One region of the Bradyrhizobium sp. 33ap4 genome, then DNA from elsewhere that is predicted to be linked to it. Evidence: predicted binding sites of a transcription regulator. Region 1 holds the regulator's gene; each other region holds the start of a gene.
What was found. Region 1 encodes LexA, which represses DNA repair genes until DNA is damaged. Its sites were predicted from a motif close to TGTTCNNNNTGTGTTCNG; they were not measured.
Positions count from the first base shown of each region.

Region 2: a site for LexA is predicted at 3,766-3,783, ahead of Q2M23_RS36450 (DNA recombination protein RmuC). Genes of this name have one in related genera too.
Region 3: a site for LexA is predicted at 4,144-4,161, ahead of Q2M23_RS30315 (ATP-dependent Clp protease adaptor ClpS). Genes of this name have one in related genera too.

Region 1 covers NZ_JAUMTJ010000003.1:91,993-99,865, forward strand. Annotated here, with positions in the region: gene Q2M23_RS03330 (MFS transporter) at 1-637, opposite strand, end outside; partial or broken gene Q2M23_RS03335 (ComEC/Rec2 family competence protein) at 1,067-3,347, shown strand; gene Q2M23_RS03340 (hypothetical protein) at 3,344-3,571, opposite strand; gene Q2M23_RS03345 (hypothetical protein) at 3,717-4,145, opposite strand; gene lexA (transcriptional repressor LexA) at 4,402-5,106, opposite strand; gene glp (gephyrin-like molybdotransferase Glp) at 5,350-6,561, opposite strand; gene Q2M23_RS03360 (HAD family hydrolase) at 6,588-7,214, opposite strand; gene Q2M23_RS03365 (hypothetical protein) at 7,651-7,806, opposite strand.
Region 2 covers NZ_JAUMTJ010000068.1:28,482-36,354, reverse strand. Annotated here, with positions in the region: gene dapE (succinyl-diaminopimelate desuccinylase) at 1-1,079, shown strand, start outside; gene truA (tRNA pseudouridine(38-40) synthase TruA) at 1,294-2,031, opposite strand; gene fmt (methionyl-tRNA formyltransferase) at 2,031-2,966, opposite strand; gene def (peptide deformylase) at 3,117-3,644, opposite strand; gene Q2M23_RS36450 (DNA recombination protein RmuC) at 3,815-5,032, shown strand; gene Q2M23_RS36445 (AmpG family muropeptide MFS transporter) at 5,220-6,590, shown strand; gene Q2M23_RS36440 (hypothetical protein) at 6,717-7,160, opposite strand; gene recR (recombination mediator RecR) at 7,308-7,873, opposite strand, start outside.
Region 3 covers NZ_JAUMTJ010000047.1:23,783-31,655, forward strand. Annotated here, with positions in the region: gene Q2M23_RS30305 (LLM class flavin-dependent oxidoreductase) at 78-1,178, opposite strand; gene Q2M23_RS30310 (mechanosensitive ion channel family protein) at 1,534-3,879, opposite strand; gene Q2M23_RS30315 (ATP-dependent Clp protease adaptor ClpS) at 4,190-5,920, shown strand; gene Q2M23_RS30320 (tetratricopeptide repeat protein) at 5,928-7,873, opposite strand, start outside.

The DNA of each region.
Region 1 (7,873 bases):
AAATCGGCGTCTCCTGGAGTTGCAGGCGGATGTAGATGGCGATGGCCACCAGCACGAACGAGACCAGGAACGGTACGCGCCACGCCCATTCGTCAAAGGCCTGATTGCCGGCCCAGGTTCGGGTCAGAACGATCACCGCCAGCGACACCACGATCCCGAGCGTCGGCGAGGTTTGTAGCCAGCCCGTGTAGTAGCCGCGGCTGTCGTCCGGAACATGCTCGGCGACGTAGGTGATGGCGCCGCCATATTCGCCGCCCAGGCAGAGACCCTGGATCATCCGCAAGCCGAACAGAACGAATGCGGCCGTCAGGCCAATCGACTGATAAGTTGGGATCAGTCCGATCGCTCCCGTTCCCAGGCCCATTCCGCTCAGCGTAATGAGGAATGTATATTTGCGGCCGACCCGATCGCCCATCCATCCGAACAGGAAGGCCCCCAGCGGGCGGATCAGGAATCCCGCAGTGAACAGCGCGATCGTGCTCAGCAGGGCTGCGACGGGGTGGGATTGCTCAAAGAACTTGACCGACAGAACGGCGGCCAGGCTGCCAAAAATATAAAAGTCGTACCATTCAATGATGTTTCCCACTGACGCAGCGACAATCACGCGGCGAAAATCGCTTGGTACTTGAATTGCCATGTGCTGCTCCTCTCAAAAGCAAACGCTACTCCTCGCGTTTTTCAGCGATCTATCCGCTCGCGGAGTGCGCGTGGTGCACGGCGTTACAGGCGAGATTTGCGCGTTCGTCCGCAACGCCTGATCTCAGGGGAGTTGTGGCCACCTGAGAGGAGCTCCAGCGGCCTTCAAGTGCCGCGAGCCGTCACTGCCTCATCCCTGTCTATTTGGGAGTGGAGGCATCAGGACAGTCTATTCCTAATGTGATCGGTATCTTAGTGAGACTTTCGGCTCGATCGATTTGACGCAGGCGGCAGCTGTGGCGCGGCGCGAGCTAGGCAAGGCGCAGGACGATCCAGGTACCCCGGGCGTTCCCGGTCCGTATTCTGCATCCGTTCCGCTGGGCGACGGGGCCATCCGCTAGCCTGCCGCCCGGCAGGGATCGCAGGCGGAATGGCGGAGCAGGGCACGACGCCGGGCGGCAAACGCGGCTACGCGGGGACGTGGCCGCCGCGCACGGCTGCGCCGGTCGGCGGCTTTCTCCCGGGCGCGCGCCGGGATCTGGAAGCCTCTCGTCGAGACATTGCGGCAATGGGCGCGCGCGGAGGCGGGGGCGGGCCGCCTGTTGCCCTGGGTGCCGGTGGCGTTCGGCACCGGCATCGCGTTCTATTTCGCGGCCGAGCACGAGCCGGTGCTGTCGGTCGCGGCCACCGCCGCAATCCTGCTCTGCCTGCTGGCGCTGCTGCTGCGGCGGCGCAGCGTGTTTCCCGTCATCGTGATGCTGGCCGCGGTCGCCGCGGGCTTTGCGACGGCGACCTGGAAGACGGCGCGCGTCGCTCACACGGTGCTGGCGCGGCCGATGTTCTCGGTGGCGCTGACCGGCTTCGTCGAGACGCGCGACATCCGCGAGAAGACCGATCGTTTCGTGCTGCGTGTGGTTTCGATGGAGAGCCCGCGCGACATGACGAAGCTCGATCGGGTCCGGCTCTCGGTGAAGAAGGGCACCGCGCCCGATGTCGGCAGCTTCGTTGAATTGAAGGCACGGCTGATGCCGCCGCTCGGGCCACAGCGCCCGGGCTCCTATGATTTCGGCCGCGACCTGTATTTCCAGGGCATCGGCGCCTCCGGCTTCGTGATGGGCGCCGTCAAGACCAGGGAGCCGCCTGCGACCGGCGGCTTTGCGCTGCGCTACGCCGCCTTCATGCAGGGCCTGCGCGACACCATCGACGCGCGGATTCGCACCACGCTCGACGGCGACCAGCGCGCGATCGCGACCGCCTTGCTCACCGGCCGGCGCGATGCGATCTCGTCGCCGGTCAACGATGCGATGTTCATCTCGGGACTCGGCCACGTGCTGTCGATCTCCGGCTACCACATGGCCGTGGTCGCCGGCGTCGTGTTTTTCGCGGTGCGCGCGCTGCTCGCGCTGTTTCCGGCGCTGACGGCGGCGCATCCGATCAAGAAATGGGCGGCGGCGGCCGCGCTGGTCGCCGCCGCATTCTATCTTCTGCTGTCGGGCGCGGAGGTCGCGACCCAGCGGTCATTCTTCATGACCGCCGTGGTGCTGCTCGCCGTGATCGTCGACCGCCGGGCCATCACCTTTCGCACGCTGGCGGTGGCAGCGCTGATCGTGCTCGCGATCGCGCCGGAGGCGCTGGTGCATTCCAGTTTCCAGATGTCGTTCGCCGCGACGCTCGGGCTGGTGGCGCTGGTGCAGATCGGGCTGCCGAACCTGCTGGCGTCGCCCGACCATTCGGCGACCGCGCGCGTCGCGCTGTGGGGCGGGCGCGAGCTCACGATGCTGATGCTGGCCTCGCTGGTGGCGGGGCTGGGGACGACGCCCTATGCCGCATTCCATTTCCACCGCGTGACGCCCTACGGGCTGCTCGCCAACCTCGCGGCGATGCCGGTGGTCTCGGCGGTCGTGATGCCGGCCGGCCTGCTGGGGCTCGTCGCCATGCCGTTCGGCTTCGACGGCGTGTTCTGGGCGATCATGGGTCTTGGCATCGACTGGATGATCCTGGTGACGCAATGGGGCGCCGCACTCCCGGGCGCGGTCGGCCGCATGGCGGCGTTCGGCATCGGGCCGCTGATCGCAGCGAGCGCCGGCATCATCCTGCTCGGGCTGCTGCGCACGCCGCTGCGCTGGTCAGGTGCGGTGCTGCTGCTGGTGGCCTCGGTCTGGGCGCTCAGGGTGCCGCAGCCGGACGTGCTGATCTCGGGCGACGGCCGCAATGTCGCGGTGCGTGGCGGTGATGGACGGCTGCATCTAATGCACAGCGCCAAGGATGCATTTTTGGTCAAGGAGTGGCTGGCGGCGGACGCCGACGCGCGCACCGCCACCGATGCGTCGCTCGGCGAGGGCGTCTCCTGCGATGCCAGCGGCTGCGTGACCCAGGGACCCGGCGGCGCCTTCGTCGCGCTGGCGACCCGGCCGGAGGCCCTAGTGGACGACTGCGAGCGCGCAGGCCTGATCGTGACGGCGCGGCCGGCGCCGCAGGGCTGCGCGGCATCGGTGATCGATGCCGAGCGGCTGCGCCGCCACGGCGCGCTGGTGCTGCGACGGAGCAGGGACGGCTACGTCGTCGATGCGGTCAAGCCCGGCGGGATCGACCGGCCGTGGTCGCCGGCGGTTCCCGGCGACGGCGAGAGCGAGACGACGCTACGCGCCCCCGCGCCGCGGCCTGCGGTGGATGCGACGCCGGCCGAGACCGATCTGCAGGGCGATGATTAGCCGTGGTCCGGCAAGGGCGCGCTCGGCAGCTCGAACAGGCCGAGATGGTATTCGTCGGAGTCGGGGCCGGCGTCGGGCTTCTTGACGAGAGTGAAGGAAGCCTCGGGAAATTGCTCCCAGACTTTCAGGTCGTCGGCCGTTACCGTCAGCCAACCGAACCGGAACATGTAGCGGCCCGGTTCCGTGACGCGTCCAGCCTTTTGCCATGTGACCTTATCGACCACCGCGCACGTCCTCCGTACCCGATGATGCGCCAAGGTGCCGGCCGACGCAAATCTCCTTCTGCGCCCCGGAAGCGGGAGTCCGGGGTCGCCCGAAATTGCTTAGGTCATCCGCCGCCGAACAGCTCATTCCACGGCGACGATGCGCTCAACCCAAAAACAGCGTTGCGAATGCGGAAGGCCGCCGCTCCACAACCTTCGGCTTCTGCTCGACCGGCGGATGCAGCGCCGGCAATTGCAGCACGCTGACGCGCTGTCCCTCGACCAGCTGGGTCACCAGCACATGGCTGCCGTCGGGGAATTCGACCGCATCATGATGCCGATCGGGCACGTCGGGCTCGACTTCGTTGAATACGCCGACGCGATAGTTCAGCGTCTTGGTCCAGATCCAGCGGCTGTCGTAGCGAACGTTCTCGGCGAAAGCGAGCTCGGTGCCCGGCAGCATGCAGACCGCGACAGTGGGGTCATTCTCCGAAGCAAAGCCGCGGGTCGACGTGCCGCGGAACGTCGTCGTGATCAGCGTCTCTCCGACAATGGCGGGGCGCGATGCCACGGCGTGCAGACTATAGTCACACATCGGATGGCTCCTCATTTCGAGGTAGCGACCCGTGCCTCTCCTTGAGGCATTAGGGCCTCTACCAGAGTGGACGATAGCGAACGAGCGTCTGCTCGTTTCTGGGCGATTGTACGACTGGTCCGAGATCGCTCCGATCACAAACACGCGACGCTGCGCGAGAGGTATCGGAGCGCATCGGGCAGGCCGTACGCTACACTATCATGCAAGGAACGATCCGACGTGTTGCTCGTTCCCGGCCGCCGCAAGTATTTGCAATTCAGTATTTGCGATAAAGGCCGATCAGCTTGCCCTGGATGCGGACCCGGTTCGGCGGCAGGATGCGCACTTCATAGGCGGTGTTGGCCGGCTCGAGCGCGATCGATGCGCCGCGGCGGCGGAAGCGCTTCAGGGTCGCTTCCTCCTCGTCGATCAGCGCCACCACGATGTCGCCGGTATTGGCGACGTCGTTGCGCTGGATCAGCGCCATGTCGCCGTCGAGGATGCCGGCATCGACCATCGAGTCGCCGCGTACCTCGAGCGCGTAGTGCTCGCCGGCGCCGAGCATGTCGGGCGGCACGCTGATGGTGTGGCTGCGGGTCTGCAGCGCCTCGATCGGCGTACCGGCGGCGATCCGGCCCATCACGGGGACCGCGACCGGACGGTTGCCGTCGTCCTCGGCAATCGGCGGCGTGCTGGCGCGCCGGCCGAGGGTGCCTTCGATGACGCTGGGCGTGAAGCCGCGGCGACCGTTGCCGCCGCCGGCCGAGAGTTCGGGCAGCTTGATGACCTCGATGGCGCGGGCGCGGTTCGGCAGACGGCGGATGAAGCCTCGCTCCTCCAGCGCAGTGATCAGGCGGTGGATACCGGACTTCGAGCGCAGGTCGAGCGCATCCTTCATCTCGTCGAAGGAGGGCGGTACGCCGGCCTCTTTCAGACGTTCATTGATGAAACGCAGTAGTTCGTACTGTTTGCGCGTGAGCATCTCGAGTATTCCCCCGGTTGATAGCGTCGTTCGATTCCGAGACTCTTCTGGTGGGGCCTGCAGGCCGGGCCTGACCTCAGGAGCATGTGCTCGATGCACCTGCTTCCATGCAGCTTCCCGAATGTAGACACCAGCACTCGAAACAAATCATGAACGGACACTATATGTTCGATATGTGTTCCGCAACCACTTAATTTCCGGTGAACGTGTCGGGCAACGCACAATCGGCGGGGCGCGAAAACCCTATTCGGGCAGTGTCAGGATCTCGCATTCGCTGCCTTCGACGGCCGCCGCCGCGAACGGCGGGCGCACGAGAAGTGCCCGTGCCGCAGCGAGATTCCCGAGCAACGACGAGTCCTGCTGCGTCACCGGCGTTGCGATCAACGTGCCGTCCTCGCGCGCTTCGAGCCGTGCACGCAGATAGTCCTCGCGCTGGTCGTTGGCGGCGAGGTCGCGGCCGAGCAGGGCGCTCGTGCGGCGATGATGAATCACTTTCCGGCCGCTCAGCGCCCGAATCAACGGCACCAGGAACAGGAAGGCGCAGACATAGGACGACACCGGATTGCCGGGCAGGCCGATCACCCTCATCGCGCCGAGCCGGCCATGCATCATCGGCTTGCCGGGCCGCATCGCAATCCGCCAGAACGTCATGTCGACGCCCTCGGCTTCCAGCGACCGCTTGACGAGATCGTGGTCGCCGACCGAGGCGCCGCCTGTCGTGATCAGGACATCGGCACCGGCCTCGCGCGCCCGGCGGATGCCCGCCGTGGTCGCCTCCACCGTGTCGGCGGCAACGCCGAGGTCGACGGTCTCGGCGCCCTCGGCGCGCGCCAGCGCCCGCAGCGCGTAGCCGTTGGAATAGACGATCTGGCCGGGGCCGGGCTGCGAGCCCGGCATCACCAGCTCGTCGCCGGTCGCCAGCACCGCGACCTTCGGGCGGCGGCGCACCGCAAGTCCCGGATAGTTCATGGCGGCCGCCAGCGACAGCGCGCGGTCGGACAGGCGGCTGCCGCCGGCGAGCAGCACCTCGCCCTCACGGAAGTCGACCCCAGCCGGGCGGATGTGCCGCCCGACGCTGGCGGCCTCCGTGATCGTGATGTGGTCGCCGTCGACGGCGGTGTCCTCCTGGATGATCACCGCGTCGGCGCCATTGGGGATCACGCCGCCGGTGAAGATCCGCACCGCCTCGCCGGCGCCGACCGTCCGGTCGAACGGCCGGCCGGCGGCGACTTCGCCGATCACCTTGAGCCGGGCCTTTAGATCAGCCGCATCGGCGGCGCGCACCGCATAGCCGTCCATCGCCGACATCGGCTGCGGCGGCTGGGTGCGGAGCGCCGCGAGGTCGTGCGCAAGCGTGCGGTGGTAGGCGGCATCGAGCGCGACCATCTCCTCCGGCAGCGGTTCGGCGCCGGCGAGGACGGCGGACAGGGCATCGGCAACCGGCATCAGGGCCACGCTCAGAGTTCCTCAATTCCTAGTCTTCAAATTCCAAGTGCGGTCAAAGCCCTTGCCACGTCATCCGTCGATGTCACGTGGATAGCATAAAGGCCGCGGGCCCGCGCACCTTCGATATTGGCGGCCAGGTCGTCGAAAAACAGGATCCGCGACGCCGGCACGCCGATGGCTTTTACCACATGATCATAGGCCTCGGCGTCGGGTTTGCGGAAGCCGATGCTCGAGGACAGGAAGACGTTGCGGAAATGGCTGAGCAGCTCGGCATGGGTGACCGAGAAATGCGCGACATGGGCCGGATTGGTGTTGGAGAAGGCGTAGAGCGGCATCCGCTTGGCGGCCGCCGCGAGCAGCGGGGCGATGCCCGGCATCTCGCCGGTGAAGATCGCATTCCAGCCTTCGAGGAACTGGGCGTCCGTGATGTTGATGCCGAGCGTCCGGCGCAGATTCTCGAAGAATGCCGCGTCGTCGATCCGGCCGATCTCATGATGCTTGAAACTGTCGTCGACGACAAAGCGCGTGGCGAGCTCGGCGGGCGCACACCCGGCATGCTGCGCCCAGTGCGCCATCACCTTGTCAAAGTTGATGTCGAGCACGACGCGGCCGATATCGAACAGCAGCACGTCGACGGAGTTGGGAGTGAATTGCGAGGTCATTGCATGAAACCGTGTACGAGAATTGCGGGCAGGCGGCAATGTCCTCGATTTCAGTGACCGGTGTGTGGATTGTACGTGGCGTTGCATCCATCGCGAGACTGTTCCCGCGCACACCACCGTCGTCCCGGCGAAGGCCGGGACCCATAACCACCGCATTTGATCAGGAACGGGATCGTGGCCCCAGCGTCGCGCAACAATTGAGATTGGGGTAAGGGGTCCCGGCCTTCGCCGGGACGACGGCGGGTGTCGTCGCTTGTGCGTCAAACATCCGCATTCTCGCGACATGTCTGTCCGAGCCTTGCTCTTCGTTTCACCCTATATTTTTGCTACGGGGCTTGGCTTGCCGCGTCGGGCAACTCAGTGGCACGCGCGCGCGCTTTCAGGGTACCAAGCGACTTGATACCTGCCGGCGGCTTGGTGCCCGCCGGCGTCGCTCTCACAGCCTGGACAGCGCCAAGCCGAGGTAACCGATCAGCGCACCGGTGCTGAGAATGATGACGACGAGCGCCTGTTCCGAGCGTGCTTGCAAGGTTTTCCGGGTCACGGCGTTGGACGCTCCGTCTTCGAGATCATGCGGTCCAACGAACAGCAACGATTTCCGTTCCGGTCCTTCCCCCGGGAACCTTCACGACCTGCCGAGTGACGCGACGGGCGCGGAA
Region 2 (7,873 bases), on a different contig from region 1:
ACCTGCTGAAAGCCGCAGGCTTCGAAGTCCACCGCGTGACGTTCTCCGAGCCCGGCACCGCCGATATCGACAACCTCTATGCGCGCATCGGCACCTCGGCGCCGCATATCACCTTCGCTGGCCACACCGACGTGGTGCCGCCCGGCGATGAAGCGGCGTGGACGCTCGGCGCGTTCTCCGGCGAGGTGAAGGACGGTTATCTCTATGGCCGCGGCGCCGTCGACATGAAGGGCGGCATCGCCTGCAGCGTCGCCGCGGTGCTGCAATATCTGCAGGACCGTGGCGGCAAGCCACAAGAGAATGGCAACGGCTCGATCTCCTTCCTGATCACCGGCGACGAGGAAGACGTCTCGATCAACGGCACCGTCAAGCTGTTGAAATGGTGCGCTGAGCGTGGCGAGACATTCGATCATTGCGTGCTCGGCGAGCCCTCGAATGTCGAAGTGCTGGGCGACATGATCAAGATCGGCCGGCGCGGCTCGCAGTCCGGCACGCTGGTGGTCGACGGCGTGCAGGGCCATGTCGCCTATCCGCACCGCGCCTCCAACCCGGTGCCTGATATCTCGCGGCTGATCGTGGCGCTGAGTGACGAGCCGCTCGATCACGGCAGCGCGCAGTTCCAGGCCAGCAACCTCGAATTCACCACCGTCGATGTCGGCAACACCGCGAGCAACGTGATCCCCGGCCAGGCACGGGCGAAATTCAACATCCGCTACAACGACAACCACACCCAGGAGAGCCTGCGGCAGATGGTCGATGAGCGGCTGGCGAAAGCCTGCGGCAACCGGATCCGCGCCCATATCGATTGGCAACCGTCGAACTCGAACGTGTTCGTCACCCAGCCCGGCCCGTTCACCGACCTCGCGGTCGCCGCGATCGAGGAGATCACCGGCCGCAGGCCGGAGCTATCGACCTCCGGCGGCACCTCGGACGCGCGCTTCATCTCGAGCTATTGCCCGGTGATCGAGTTCGGCCTGGTCGGTCAGACCATGCACCAGGTCGACGAGCGCACGCCGGTGGCCGATCTGGAGAAGCTGACGCGGATCTATCGGGGCGTGTTGGAGCGGTATTTCGGGTAGGCCAGCCGCCCGGCTGGACAAAAACATCGAAAACAACCCCATGCACAGTAGGGATTGGGGCCGCTAGTATCCACTCGCACTAGATCTAGTATCCACTCGCACCAGATACAGCCTGTAGGATGGGTAGAGCGCAGCGAAACGCATTACCTCGAATCGCGGCGCACATGATGGGTTTCGCCTCGCTCTACCCATCCTACAAGATCATTCACACCGCCTAGTAATCCACCCGCATCAGGTAGAGCCCGTCCGGCGGCGCCACGGGGCCGCAGGCGGCGCGGTTGCGGGCGGCGAGCGCACCGGCAAGATCGTCGGCGCTCCAGCGACCCTCGCCGACCCAGACCAGCGAGCCCACCATCGAACGCACCTGGCTGTGCAGGAACGAGCGCGCCGACGTCACGATGTTGACGGCGGCGCCGTCACGGGTGACATCGAGCTGATCGAGCGTCTTCTCCGGCGATTTGGCCTGGCACTCGGTGTCGCGGAAGGTGGTGAAGTCGTGCTTGCCGAGCAGGCGCTGCGCGGCGGCGTGCATCGCGTCAGCATCGAGCGCGCGCGGCACGCGCCAGACGCGGCCGATGTCGAGCGCGAGGTTCGCGCGCGTGTTGGTGATGCGATAGAGATAGTGCCGCCTGGTCGCGGAGAACCGCGCCTCGAAATCGTCGGGCACGATGTCAGCCGCGAGCACGCCGATCGGATTGGGCCGCAGATGCGCATTCAGCCCGTCGCGAAAGCGGCCGGGCGGAAAATGCTTGGCGATGTCGCAATGCGCGACCTGGCCGCGCGCATGCACTCCGGCATCGGTACGCCCTGCGCCATGGACGCGCACGTCCTCGCCGCAGATCGCCTTGACCGCCGCCTCCAGCGCGCCCTGCACGGTCGGCGCGGTGTCCTGGATCTGCCAGCCGGAGAACGGCGTGCCGTCATACTCGATGGTGAGCTTGTAGCGGGGCATCAGCCGAGCCGCGCAGGCGGCTTCAGCGGCGTGCCGCGCAAGAAGTCCGCCGCCTTCATCGGCGCCTTGCCGGCGCGCTGCAGTTCGAGGATCCGGATCGCGCCGTCGCCGCAGGCGATCGCGAAATTGTCGTCGAGCACATCGCCCGGTGCGCCCGAGCCTTTCGCCTGCTCGCAGCGCAGGATCTTCAGCCGCACCGGCTCGCCTTCGCCGGTGAGCTCGCACCAGGCGCCGGGAAACGGCGAGAGCCCGTGAATGTGCCGCAGCACCGCATGCGCCGGCTGCTTCCAGTCGATCCGCGCCTCGGCCTTCTCGATCTTGGCCGCATAGGTGACGCCGTCCGCGCTCTGCTTCGTCAGCTGCAAGCCGCCGCGCCCGAGCGCCGCCATCGCGCGCACCATCAGGTCGGCACCGAGCGGCGCCAGCGCGTCGTGCAGATCGGATGCCGTCATGCTGTCCGATATCGGCAACCGCTCGGCCATCGCGACGTCCCCGGTGTCGAGGCCGACATCCATCTTCATCACCATCACGCCGCTCGCGGCATCGCCAGCCATGATGGCACGGTTGATCGGCGCGGCGCCGCGCCAGCGCGGCAGCAGCGAGGCATGCAGGTTGAAGCAGCCGAGCCTGGGCGCGTCGAGAATGGCCTGCGGCAGGATCATGCCATAGGCGACGACGACGGCGGCGTCTGCGTCATGCGCGCGAAACTCCTCGAGTGCTTCCGGCGTTTTGAGGGTCTTCGGCGTCAGCACGGGAATGCCGAGGCGGCGCGCCTCCTGCTCGACCGGCGTCGGCTGCAGCTGCAGGCCGCGTCGCCCGCCCGGCTTCGGCCCGCGGGTGTAGACCGCCACGACCTCATGGCCATGGGCCACGAGCTCCAGCAGCGTCGGCACCGCGAAATCGGGCGTGCCCATGAAGATCAGGCGGAGAGGCATTAGACAGGCTCGGTAGCAGTTGGAGTGCTTAAGCGCGAAGCGCGTCTTCGCACAAGAAGCCCCGGGCATCCACGTTTTCGGCGACAGCGAAGCAAGACGTGGATGGCCGGGTCAAGCCCGGCCATGACGCGTCCGGGAAAGCGACCGCGCCTACTCCGCCGCGCGCTTGGCGGCCTTCTCGAATTTCTTGAACACGCGGTCGCGCTTCAGTTTCGACAGATAATCCACGAACAGCACGCCGTTGAGATGATCGATTTCGTGCTGGATGCAGGTGGCGTAGAGCCCTTCCGCATCCTCCTCATGCACCGTGCCGTCGAGATCGGTGAATCGCACGCGCACCCGCGCCGGCCGCTCGACCTCCTCGTAATATTCGGGTATCGACAGGCAGCCCTCTTCGTACACCGACAGTTCTTCCGAACGCGCAATGATCTCCGGATTGATGAAGACGCGCGGCTTCGCCGTGGTCTCGCCGTTCTCGTCGCGCTTGGCGAGATCCATGGTGATCAGCCGCAGCGGCTGCGCGACCTGAATCGCCGCGAGCCCAATGCCGGGCGCGTCATACATGGTCTCGAGCATGTCGTCGGCCAGCTTGCGGATCTCCGGCGTCACCTTCTCGATCGGTTTCGACACCAGCCGCAACTGCTTGTCCGGCAGGATGATAATTTCTCTTAATGCCATGGCGGCGATTTAAGCTGCTGACTTCATGGGGTCAATGCGCTCAGGAACCCGTTAGGACAACGTTAACCACGTTTCTTCACTCCGCATTAACCCGGAAAATCAGGGATGCATTTGCCATAACCGTTCCCTCTTCGTTCGCGCCGGGCCGCGAATCGGCTACAACTGCCGGCATGAACGAGATTCTCCTCACGATTGGCGACCTTCCCGTCCGTGTCTCCGACGCCTTGATCGGCCTTGGGGCGCTGGCGCTGATCCTGCTGTTCGCCATTGCGGTGGTGATCGCACGCGCCAGCCGGCGCGGCGCGGAACTCGCAATGGCCCAGGCCATCCGCGCCGAAGAGCTGGAGGAGCGCCTCGCCGACATGCTGCGGGCCCAGAGCGAATCCTCCGGGCGGGTCGATGCCAAGGTTGATACTATGGCGCAGGCGCTGGCCGGCCGCCAGGCCGAGATGGCCCGGGCCGTCAACGAGCGGCTCGATTCGGTGACCCACCGGGTCGGCCAGTCGATGGAGCAATCGACCCGCAACACGATGGATTCGCTGCGCGTGCTGCATGAGCGGCTCGGCATCATCGACCACGCGCACAAGAACCTCAACGAGCTCACCACCCAGGTGACGACGCTGCGCGACGTGCTCGCCAACAAGCAATCGCGCGGCGCCTTCGGCCAGGCGCGGATGGAGGCGATCGTCCAGGACGGCATGCCGAAGGGCTCGTTCGAGTTCCAGTACACGCTGACGTCGGGCAAGCGGCCGGACTGCGTGGTGTTTCTGCCCGACCAGCGCCCGCTCTGCATCGACGCGAAATTCCCGCTCGAGGCCATGACCGCGCTGCACGATGCGCGCAGCGACGAGGAGCGCAAATTCGCCAGCCAGCGGCTGCGCGCCGACGTGCTGAAGCATGTCAGCGACATCGCGGAGAAGTACCTGATCCCTGGCGAGACCCAGGACACCGCGCTGATGTTCGTGCCGTCGGAATCGGTCTATGCCGAGATCCATGACGGCTTCGACGACGTGATCCAGAAGGCCTATCGCGCGCGCGTCGTGCTGGTATCGCCCTCGCTCTTGATGCTGGCGATCCAGGTGATGCAGCAGATCCTGAAGGACGCCCGCATCCGCGACGCCGCCGACCAGATCCGCAACGAGGTGATGCATCTCGGCGACGACCTCGGCCGCCTGCGCGATCGCGTGCTCAAGCTGCAGACCCATTTCGGCCAGGTGAACGAGGACGTCAGGCAGATCCTGATCTCCGCCGACAAGATCGAGAAACGCGCCGGCCGGATCGAGGAACTCGACTTCAGCAAGTCCGAGACCCCGATCGAGGTCCCCCGCTTCGTCAAGCCCGCCCCCGACCTGTTCCCCGCCCCGCGCAAGCTGCAGGCAGGGGAGTAGCCACCTCGCCCCGCTTGCGGGGAGAGGTCGAAATTCGCGCATCGCGCGAATTTCGGGTGAGGGGGAGCTTCCGCACATTGCACCCGTCATAATTCGCTGAGAAAGCCCCTCACCCCAACCCTCTCCCCGCGAAAGAGCGGGGAGAGGGAGCCAAGGCAGCTGCGGTCGAATCTGCTAACAGAGGGACATGACCGCGCCCGAAGTGACCGCGACCCAATCGGAAAAGAATCCCCCCGCCGCCACCTCCTGGCGCGACAGTTTTGCGGTGTATCTGCAGCCGCGGGTGCTGATCGTGCTGCTGCTGGGCTTCTCCTCGGGGCTGCCGCTGGCACTGTCGGGCTCGACGCTGCAGGTCTGGATGAAGGAGGCCGGGGTCGATCTCGGCACCATCGGGCTGCTGGCGCTGATCGGCACGCCCTACACGCTGAAATTCCTCTGGGCGCCGCTGGTCGACGCGCTGCATGTTCCGCTGTTCACGCAGATGTTCGGCCGCCGCCGCGGCTGGCTGCTGTTCTCGCAGCTGCTGCTGATCGCGGCGATCCTGGTGCTGGCGTTGGCCGATCCGGCGCGATCGCCGTGGTTCGCGGCCTTCGCCGCGCTGCTGGTCGCAACCGCATCGTCGACGCAGGACATCGTGGTCGATGCCTTCCGCGTCGAAAGCCTGCCTGAAAGCGAGCAGGCCGCCGGCATGGCGTCCTATGTCGCGGCCTACCGCGTCGGCATGCTGGTCTCGACCGCAGGCGCGCTGTTCATCGTCAGCGGCTTCGAGTCCGCTGGCCTCGTGCGCCTGTCGGCCTGGATGTGGGGCTATGTGGTGATGGCCGCGCTGGTCGTGATCGGCATCGTCACCGCGCTTGCGGCGACCGAGCCGACGCAATCGAAGGGCGCGGAGGCGGCGACGCATGCGCAGAACCCGGCCGAACGCGTGCTACATGCCGCGCTCGGCGCGTTCTCCGAGTTCCTCAGCCGCAAGGACGCCTTCGCGGCGCTCGCCTTTGTGGTGCTGTTCAAGTTCACCGACGCGTTTTCAGGCACCATGACCGCGCCGTTCGTGATCGACATCGGCTTTTCCAAGGTCGATTACGCGGCGATCGTGAAAGGCGTCGGCCTTGCCGCGACCCTGATCGGCGGCTTTGCCGGCGGCTTCGTGGCGCGGCGCTATTCGCTCGCGACTAGCCTCTGGATCGGCGGCGTGCTGCAGGCGGTCGCCAATCTCTCATTCTCCTGGCTCGCCCATGTCGGCGTCGATCAATGGGCGCTCGCGCTTGCGATCACCGCGGAGAATTTCACCAGCGCGATCGGCACCGTGATCTTCGTCGCCTATTTGTCGGCGCTGTGCCGCAATCCGCTGCACACCGCGACCCAGTACGCGCTGCTCACGGCGCTCGCCGCGGTCGGCCGCACCTATCTGTCGTCAGGCGCCGGTTATGTCGCCAAGGCCGTCGGCTGGCAGATGTTCTTCGTGATCTGCGTGCTGGTCGCGATCCCGAGCCTGATCCTGCTCGCCTGGCTGCAGCGGCGCGGGCATTTCGACGAGCTGGGGCCGGTCAGGGTCTAGCTCCCCTGTCATCACCCGGCTTGACCGGGAGATCCAGTATTCCAGAGGCGTTCGTGATTCGGTGGAGAAGCCGCGGCGTACTGGATCGCCCGGTCTAGCCGGGCGATGGCACCGAAGTTGGGGTGACTACTTCGCCACCACGCTCCACTTGGTGACGATGGCTTCGCTCATCTCGCCGGCATCCTTGGCGCAGGCGACTTCGTCGACCTTCACCGAGATTTCCTTGCCGGAGAGGCTTTTGAGCTGCGCGGCCTGGGCGTCGTCGGTCGGAATCAGCTGGAAGGTTTCCGGCCCGGTCTCGAGATTGCACAGACCGTTCGGCGGCGGCAGCCGGCGCGGCTCGCTGGTGATCTGGTAGGTCGCGACGCGCTTGCCGCGGTTCTTGGCGTCACGCACCTTCATGACGCCGAGCTCTCCCGACAGCACGTCGCCGGCGTGGATCATCTTGCCGGGCTTCTGCGGGGCGTCGGCCTGCTGCGCGAGCGCGCAAGGCGCGGCGAACGTTGCCGTCAGAAGCGCAAAGCCCAAACGTACGCCGAACAAGCGTACGCCGAATCGGTGTGCCGTCATTGTCAGTGGTTCCGTATCTTGATTCGTCAGAGCGTGAATGACCGTCCCCGAATCGGCATCCACCCTACCATTTTGTTTCGGTGCGATCTTTTCGGATTGTGACCGATCGCTTGGCGCCTGACGCGCGCTCGGCGCCAGCATCGCGCGCTAGAACAGCGTCCGCTGCCGCATGGCTGCAGATAGCGTACCTTCATCGAGGTAATCAAGCTCTCCGCCGACCGGCACGCCATGCGCCAGCCGCGTCACCCGCACATTGGCCTCCGACAACAGGTCGGTGATGTAATGCGCGGTGGTCTGGCCATCGACGGTCGCATTGAGCGCCAAAATGATCTCGCTGACCTCGGGCGCATGCGCACGCGCCACCAGCTGATCGATGGTGAGATCCTGTGGACCGACGCCGTCGAGCGGCGACAGCGTCGCGCCGAGCACGTGATAGCGGCCATTGGTCGCATTGGCGCGTTCCAGCGCCCAGAGGTCGGCGACGTCCGCGACCACGACGATGATCGAGGGATCGCGGCGCGGATCCGTGCACACGGTGCAGGGGTTTTGTGTATCGATGTTTCCGCAGGTCTTGCAGACCTGGATCTTGTCGATCGCGACCTGCAGCGTCGCGGTCAGCGGCGTCATCAGGGCTTCGCGCTTCTTGATCAGATGCAGCGCCGCGCGCCGCGCCGAACGGGGCCCGAGCCCGGGCAGCCGCGCTAGCAACTGGA
Region 3 (7,873 bases), on a different contig from region 1:
ATCATGCTTCGGTAAAAACACTTCGTACAAGATATGCGAGGCGGGGTGCGAGGCAAGCCCCGCACCCCGCGCAGCTGTCATGCAGCCTTCTCGAACTCGGCTCCGAGATGCTTGAGCCGCGGCATCACCTCGCTCTTGAGCAGGTCCAGCGAGTGCCGCCAGGCTTCCGGCTTGTGCTTGTAGTCGAAGCCGAACACACAGAGGACGCCGAAGCCGCCGACGTCCCGGTAGATCTTCTCGATCTTCTCGGTGACCGTCGCGGGCGAGCCGACGATCCAATTCCGGCGTGCGCAATATTCGACGGTGACGTCGCTGTCGGGCACGTCGGGCGCGTGCTTCAGATAGTCCTTGAAGCCGAAATGGCCGAGCAGCGGCAGGAAGTACTCGCCCATCATCCGGCCCATCATGTCGCCGGTCGACAGCTTCCACGCCTCCTCATCGGTATCCGCCACGAACACCTCGCGCACCAGCCGCCAGTCCTTGCGGCTCGGCTTGCGGCCGGTCTTGGCGGCGCCGGCCTCGACCGAATCCCAGTGGCTGCCGACATAGGCCGGGTTGAGGTTGAGGCTCATCGGGATGAAGCCGCGCTCGCCGGCGAGCTTCAAGGTGTCCGAATTCTTCGACAGGCCGGCGACGCCGATCGGCGGATGCGGCCCCTGCAACGGCTTGATGTGCGGCTTGAGGAAGTCGAACATCGTGTCCGGCTTGCTCACTGTCCAGTACTTGCCCTTGTGCGTCCAGGGTCCCGGCTCGGACCACATCTTCAGGATGATCTCGAGCGCCTCGCGGGTCATGTCGCGGTTCTGGCCCGACATGCCGTCGACATTGAACATCGCCCAGTCGCTGGGCAGGCCCGAGGCCGCGACGCCGAAGTTGAGGCGCCCGTTCGAGAGATGATCGAGCATCGCAACGCGGTTCGCGAGCTCGGCGGGATGATGATACGGCAGCAGGAAGCCGCCGGGCCCGATGCGCAGATTCTTGGTCTGCAGCAGCGCCTGCGCCACCAGCAGGTCGGGCGACGGGTGCGGCTCCCAGGGTGCGGTGTGATGCTCGCCGATCCAGGCTTCCTGGTAGCCGAGCTCGTCGAGCCAGCGCAGCGTCTGCAGGTCCCAGTCGTGGCCCTCCTTCAATCCGCACTCCGGCGGGTGCGAGGGCATGGTGAAGTATCCAAGCTCCATGTGCGTTTCCTTCCTTCGCGTTGGGTTCAGTCGTGCAATGCGTCTTGCCGCGCATTGCATGACGATCAGCAAGCGCTGTGCCAGCGGAGGAAGTCGCAGGGAATGGGTGAGAACGGCCGGATTTCGGCCGGCTGCGCGCCGGTCAGCGGGCTTGGCAAGGCTGGCAGCGTCTCACCGTCGCGAGACCTGTCGCAACCATGAGACGCGCCGGCAAGCATTCGCGCTGGTTGGCTCGGGCTGCCTTCGCACACACGGAAGCAGATACTCTCGCGGAGACTCCCCCTCACCCGAATTCGAGCTTCGCTCGAATTCGACCTCTCCCCGCAAGCGGGGCGAGGTGAAGCAGAGCGCCGGATCAGCCCGCCGCGCGGCGCGGCTGGGCGTTGGTATCGGGCTCGGAGGGTGGAGGAAGCTGCATCAGGATGGTCTGGCCCATCGAGGCGATCTCGATGCCCTCCTCCTGGAAGCGCCGTTTCATGCGGCGGTTGAACTCGCGTTGCACCGCCCAGCGTCCGCTATCGGTGCAGCGGATCTGGCCGACGATGGTCACGACCGAGCCGTCGACCTTGTCGACGCCCCACAATTCGAGGTCGCCTCGAATGAATGCGCGATACGCCGTCTCCTGGCGCATTTGGGCGACGATGTCCTTCAGCACCTCGCCGGCGCGGTCGGTGTCCTCCTTGTAGGACACGTTGACGCTGACCGCGGCATTGCCGGCGCCGCGGCTGGAATTGGTGATCGTCGTCACCGCGCTGAACGGCACGACGTGCACCGAACCGTCGCCGGCGCGCAGCCGCATGGTGCGGATCGAGACGTTCTCGACCACGCCCGAGAGGCCCGACACCGTGACGTTGTCGCCGACCTGCACGGTGTTCTCGATCAGGAGGAACAGCCCGGTGATCAAGTCCTGCACCAGCTTCTGCGAACCGAAGCCGATCGCGATGCCTACGATGCCGGCGCCGGCCAGCAGCGGCGCGACATTGACGCCGATCTCGCTGAGCGCCGTGAGGCCGACCACCGCGACGATCATGCAGAACAGCGCGGTTCGCAGCATCGGCTGAAAGGTGCGCAAGCGCGCGGCGCGGGCGTAATGCCCGTCGCGCGACAGGGTCTCGATCTGCCGGTCCATCAGCGCATTGGCGACTTCCCAGATCACGGCCGCGGCCAGCGCGGCAATGCCGATCGTCACCAGCGCCGAGATCAGGCGGCTTCCGATCTGGCCGCCATAGAACCAGACGATGGCATCGACGCCCCAGACCTCGAGCAGCGCGACGAAGCCAATGAAGGCGATCACTGCCGTGACCACCTTGCGCAGCAGCGGCAGATAGCGGTTGGCGCGCGTCTCCAGCCCCGGGAAGCGCTGGATCAGCTCCGGGCTGATGCGAAAGCCGCGATCGATCAGGCTCAGCACCACCATGGTAACGAGGCGGGTAACCAGCAGCACCGCGACAGTGCCGACGAAATATTGCAGCAGCAGCGAATAGCCGTTGCGGATGTTGAGCGCCCACACTGCCCACAGCGCGAGGTCGAGCGCGATCGCCAGCACATGCCAGAGCGCCGCGAGCCGGTTGCGCGTTCGCGCCGCAAGCCCGGTGCGATCGGCCGGCGCGCGGATGGCGTCGGCGACCTGGCGGCGGCACTGCAGGATGATGACGACGACGAACAGATGCACGACCAACATCACGAGCCGGATCAGCGCGGCATAGCCGGCGCGATGCAGCCCGAGCAGCAGCGCGACATTGGCAAAGGCGATGCCGGAGACGCCGACGGCGACGATGCGCCGGGCCCAGATCTCGATATAGGCCGCGGTCTCGGCACGGACGCGGAACAGGCCGAACGGCCCCGCCAGCGCGCGCACCGCGCAAATCAAGACGCGCGAGAACACATAGGCGTTGACGACGGCCAGGATCACGAGCCGCGTGGTCGATTGATCGCCGATCTCGGTGCCGAGCAGCGCGGTGGCGATGCCGCCGAACACGACGACCGGCAGCAATTCGAGCAAAAGGCGCCCAAGCACGAAGGGCAGCCGGACCAGCGACTGCCAGGCCCGCGCCAGGCTGAGCCGGCGCCGCTGCAACTCGGGCGCCGGCGTGACGTCGGCAACCGACGACGGCGGATCGACGATGGCGAGCGTCTGCACCGGCATGCGCGCGGTCTGCGGCAGCCGCGCTTCCAGGAACGCGACCGGCCGCTTGATCAGGCGGAACACCACCCATTCGGCGGCCAGCGCGCAGCCGAACACCAGCGCCAGCTTCCAGGCGATATCGATCAAGAGGCCATAGGCGACCGGATCGTTGGCGGTACGCACGAACCAGTAGTAGAACGCCGGGAAATGCGTCAGCGTGCGCGCGACGTCGGCGACCTCGCGCGACATCTCGCCGACCTGCTCGGACACCATCAGCAACAGCTGTGCGCCGAGGCTGTCGGCGGTGAGCGGGATCGGCGAATGCTGCTCCGGCGCAGGCGCCGGCTGGGCCGCCGCCTGCGGCGAGGCATTGGCGATGGCGCGCAGCGTGTTGATGATCTCGCCGCGCTTCTTGTCGTCCTGCAGCGTGTCGAGCGCACGTTTCGCCTGCTCGGGCGTCAGCGCGTCGCCGGTAGCGGGTTGCGGCGGCGCCGGCTTGGCGGCCGGCTGCGCCAGCGCGGGAGAGACGAACAAGGTGAAGACGAGAAGCAGCGCAAGGCGAAGTTTGTGCGACACGAGGGCCTCATAAAATAACTGCGCGACCGCAAACCCTTGGGAGGAATCTGCTCTCGCGCTCGCGCCATGTCGGATACTCCTTTTCGCCCCGATGGTGTGTCGGAAGTTTGCCGCTGTGACGGCCATCTCTTGGCATTTACCGCAACACAATCGTCACAGGCGTTGAGCCGCGTTTACACTTCCAGTGCGCGTTCCCGGCCGGCTCACTACACGTCAGGGGTGAGACCGCAGAATCTTTCGCTTGACGCGCAGGAGCCGCCGTGATGTTCTTACTTTGTTCTTTTGTTCCCAATTGCGTTTCGGGAGTTTCATGCACGACGTTTTTGCCGAGAACGGTCCGGTCAGGCTCTTCATCCATGATGACGACGAGACACCGATAGAATTCATGCGCAACCTGCTGCGCACGGTATTCGGCAAGTCCCGGAAAGAGGCTGTTGCCGTCACCGCGCGAATCGAGGCCCAGAACGGATTCGCATGCGGCCCCTATCCCGCGACGGTGGCCAAGGCACTGCTGGAGTCCGCCCAACAGCTGATCCGCAACAACGGGCATCCATTGCTGATCACCGCATCGGCCGCCGACGCGGCCCGGCCGTGCGATCTCTGTGGCGCGCTGGAGCCCGTCACCGACGTGTTTCTCATCCGCCGGACAGTCTGCCTGTGCGGCAACTGCCTGATCGCCGCGCGGGCAAGCTCGGAAAATCTACCGAGCGAGGAGTTCAGATATGCCTTCATGGCGCTCGATTGGCATTTTGCCGGGACGCCGCGCAATCAGATCATGACCCGGTCGCGACAATTTCCCGGTCACATGCGAGCGGACGTTCAGATCGCGATCGACAGGTTGTTCGATGTGCCGATCCATTTCTTCGGCATTCATGAGCAACACCGCTATGAGACCCTCGCGATTGCCTCGCTGATGGAGAACAGCCGCAACGCGCCGCCGATCGCGCCGCCGCAGTATCACGACGTCGACGTTGGCGAGCCTGAGTCGGTGAAATGCCTGACCAATGGCTTGTGGCTATGCCAAACCGGAGAGCTGCGCTACGCGGTGCTGCTCAGCTACCATCGTGATTATCAGACCGAGCCGGGCTTGCGGATCGAGCTCGCGGTGCCCGCAGGCGTCGCCGGAAACGCCTTGGTGCAGCGGACCTTTGCCGAGCTGGAAGCGGCCGTGTACGCGGCACGATCCTATCGCGGCAAGATCCTGTCGCTCGAGGATGCCGCCGACTATCGCGGCCGCGCCCGCGGCGTGACCGTGCATCGCCTGCCGACGGTCGCGCGCGATGACGTGATCCTGCCGGACCGGACGCTGCGGCTGCTCGACCGCAACGTGCTCGACTTCGTCGAAAGCCGCGATCTGCTGCGCGAGCTCGGGCAGTCGACCCGCAAGGGCATCCTGCTCTACGGCCCGCCCGGCACCGGCAAGACCCACACCATTCGCTATCTCGCCACCAACCTGCCGGATCACACCACGCTGATCATCACCGCCGAGCAGGTCGGCCTGCTCGGCGCCTATATGAGCCTCGCGCGGCTGCTGCAGCCGACCATGGTCGTGATCGAGGATGTCGACCTGATCGCGCGCGACCGCGAGGACATGGGCGGACCGTGCGAGGAATCGCTGCTCAACAAGCTGCTCAACGAGATGGACGGCCTGAAGGAGGACTGCGACATCCTGTTCGTGCTGACCACCAACCGGCCCGAGGAGCTGGAAGGCGCGCTGGCCGGCCGGCCCGGCCGCATCGACCAGGCCATCGAGGTGCCGGTGCCCGACGAGACCGGGCGCGGCAAGCTGATCCGACTGTACGGCAAGGGCCTGCCGCTCGAACCGCCCGTGGTTGACGCAGCGGTGCAGCGCACCGCCGGGGTCAGCGCCGCATTCATCAAGGAGCTGATGCGCCGCATCGCTCAGGCCAGCATCGCCCGCGGGGGAGGCCAGGATGTCACTGCTGACGACATCGGCGCAGCGCTGAACGAGATGCTGTTCGACGGCGGCCGGCTCAACGTGAAGCTGCTCGGCGGCGCGCAGGGGATGAGTGCGGGGTGATGGCCGGTCAACGCACTAAACGTGCCGGCAACAGCAACTCGCGCTCGCCGCCGGCGAGCCGCGCGAGTTCGTCCGACACGCGCGCCAGCGCGCGATCCCAGGCCTGCGGTCTGTCCTGGCGGAACAGCCGCATGGTCGGATACCAGGGCGTGTCGGCGCGATCGCGCAGCCAGCGCCAGTCGAGCGCATAGGGACACAGCATCCAGACCGGGCGGCCGAGCGCGCCGGCGAGATGCGCCACCGAGGTGTCGACGGCGATGACGAGATCGAGCGCGCAGACGGCCGCCGCGGTGTCGGCGAAATCGCCGAGCGTCGGCGCGAGGTCGACGATACCTGCGCCAAGGGCTCGCAGCACCGGAGCATCGTCCGGCCGCGGCTCCTTCTGCAGGCTGTACAGCTGCACGCCCGATGTGACCAGCCGCGGCAGCACGGCGTCCGCCGGCAGCGAGCGCTGGCGGTCGCCCTTGTGCCTGGGATTGCCGGCCCAGACCACGCCGACCTTCAGCGCGGTCACGCCGGCGAGCGCCTCGCGCCAGCGCGCGAGCTTGCCGGCATCCGCCCGCAGATAGGATATCGCTGCGGGAATGGTCTCGACGGTGGTGCGGAAGATCCGCGGCAGGCTCAGCAGCGGCAGTTGCAGATCGAACGGCGGCAGCGGCTCGCCGCGCGCGAACACCGCGACATCGGGCAGCATCGGCCGCAGCAGCGCGACCAGCCCCGGCTGCACCTGCAGAATGATCCGACCGCCCCTGCCCTCCAGCATCGGCACATAGCGGACGAAATTGATGGCGTCGCCGAGTCCATATTCGGCAAACAACAGCAGCGTGCGTCCCGCCAGCGGCTCACCCTGCCATTCCGGCTCGTCGAACACCGGATCGCCGTCGCTGAGCATCTTGGATTTGCGCCGCCACTGATACTCTTCGAACCCCTCCTCGAACTCGCCGTTCATCAGCAGGAAATGGGCGTGGTTGTAATGCGCCAGTGGCTGCGTGGGATCGAGCGTGATGGCGCGGCGCGAGGCCACTAGCGCGGCGTCGATTTCGCCGGCATTGCGCAGCGCGACCGCAAGATTGGCGTGGCCCTTGGCATAGAGCGGGTCGAGCTCGATGGCGCGCCGATGCGCCGCGACCGCCGCCTCGACCAGATTCTGCGCCTCGAAGATGATCCCGAGATTGGTGTGCGCGGCGGCGTAGTCCGGCTTGAGCGCCAGCGCGAGCTCGGCGCAGGCGATGGCGTCGTCGACCTGTCCGAGCTCGAACAGGCCGGCGCCGAGATTGTTGAGGATAACGTGATCGGACGGGTCGCGGGCCGAGACCTGCCGGTAGATGCGGACGGCCTCCGCGCGCTCGCCCAGCTCGTGCAGCACCATCGCCAGCAGGCGCTGCGGCGCGAGGTTGCCGGGATCGAGCGCGATCGCGCGGCGGTAGTGCAGGATCGCATCCTCCAGCAAGCCCTGGCGATAGAGCGCGGCGCCAAGGCCACAATGCAGCCCGGCATTGTCAGGATCCGCGGCAAGTCCGCGGCGATAGGCCGTGGCGGCCGCTTCGTGCCTTTTCTGATCGGTCAACACATTGCCGAGGTTGAGCCAGACGCCGCGATAGACCGGATCGCGCGCGATCACCTCGCGATAGGCCTGTTCCGCCTCGACCGGTCGCTGCTGCCCGGCCAGCGCGACGGCGAGGTTGAACCGCGCCCGCGTCAGGCCACCATCGAGCGCAATCGCGCGCCGGAACGCGGCCTCGGCCTCGTCGAAGCGCGACAGATCACACAATGCGACGCCGAGCTTGATGTACAGGCCGGCATCCTGCGGCCGCAGCGTCACGCCGCGCTCGAACGCCGCCACCGCGCCCTCGTGCTCGCCCTTCACGGCGAGCGCATCGCCGAGGGTGGCGAAGGCCGGTGCATGGTCCGGATCGAGGTTGAACACCCGGTTGAGCAATACCGCGCCTTCCG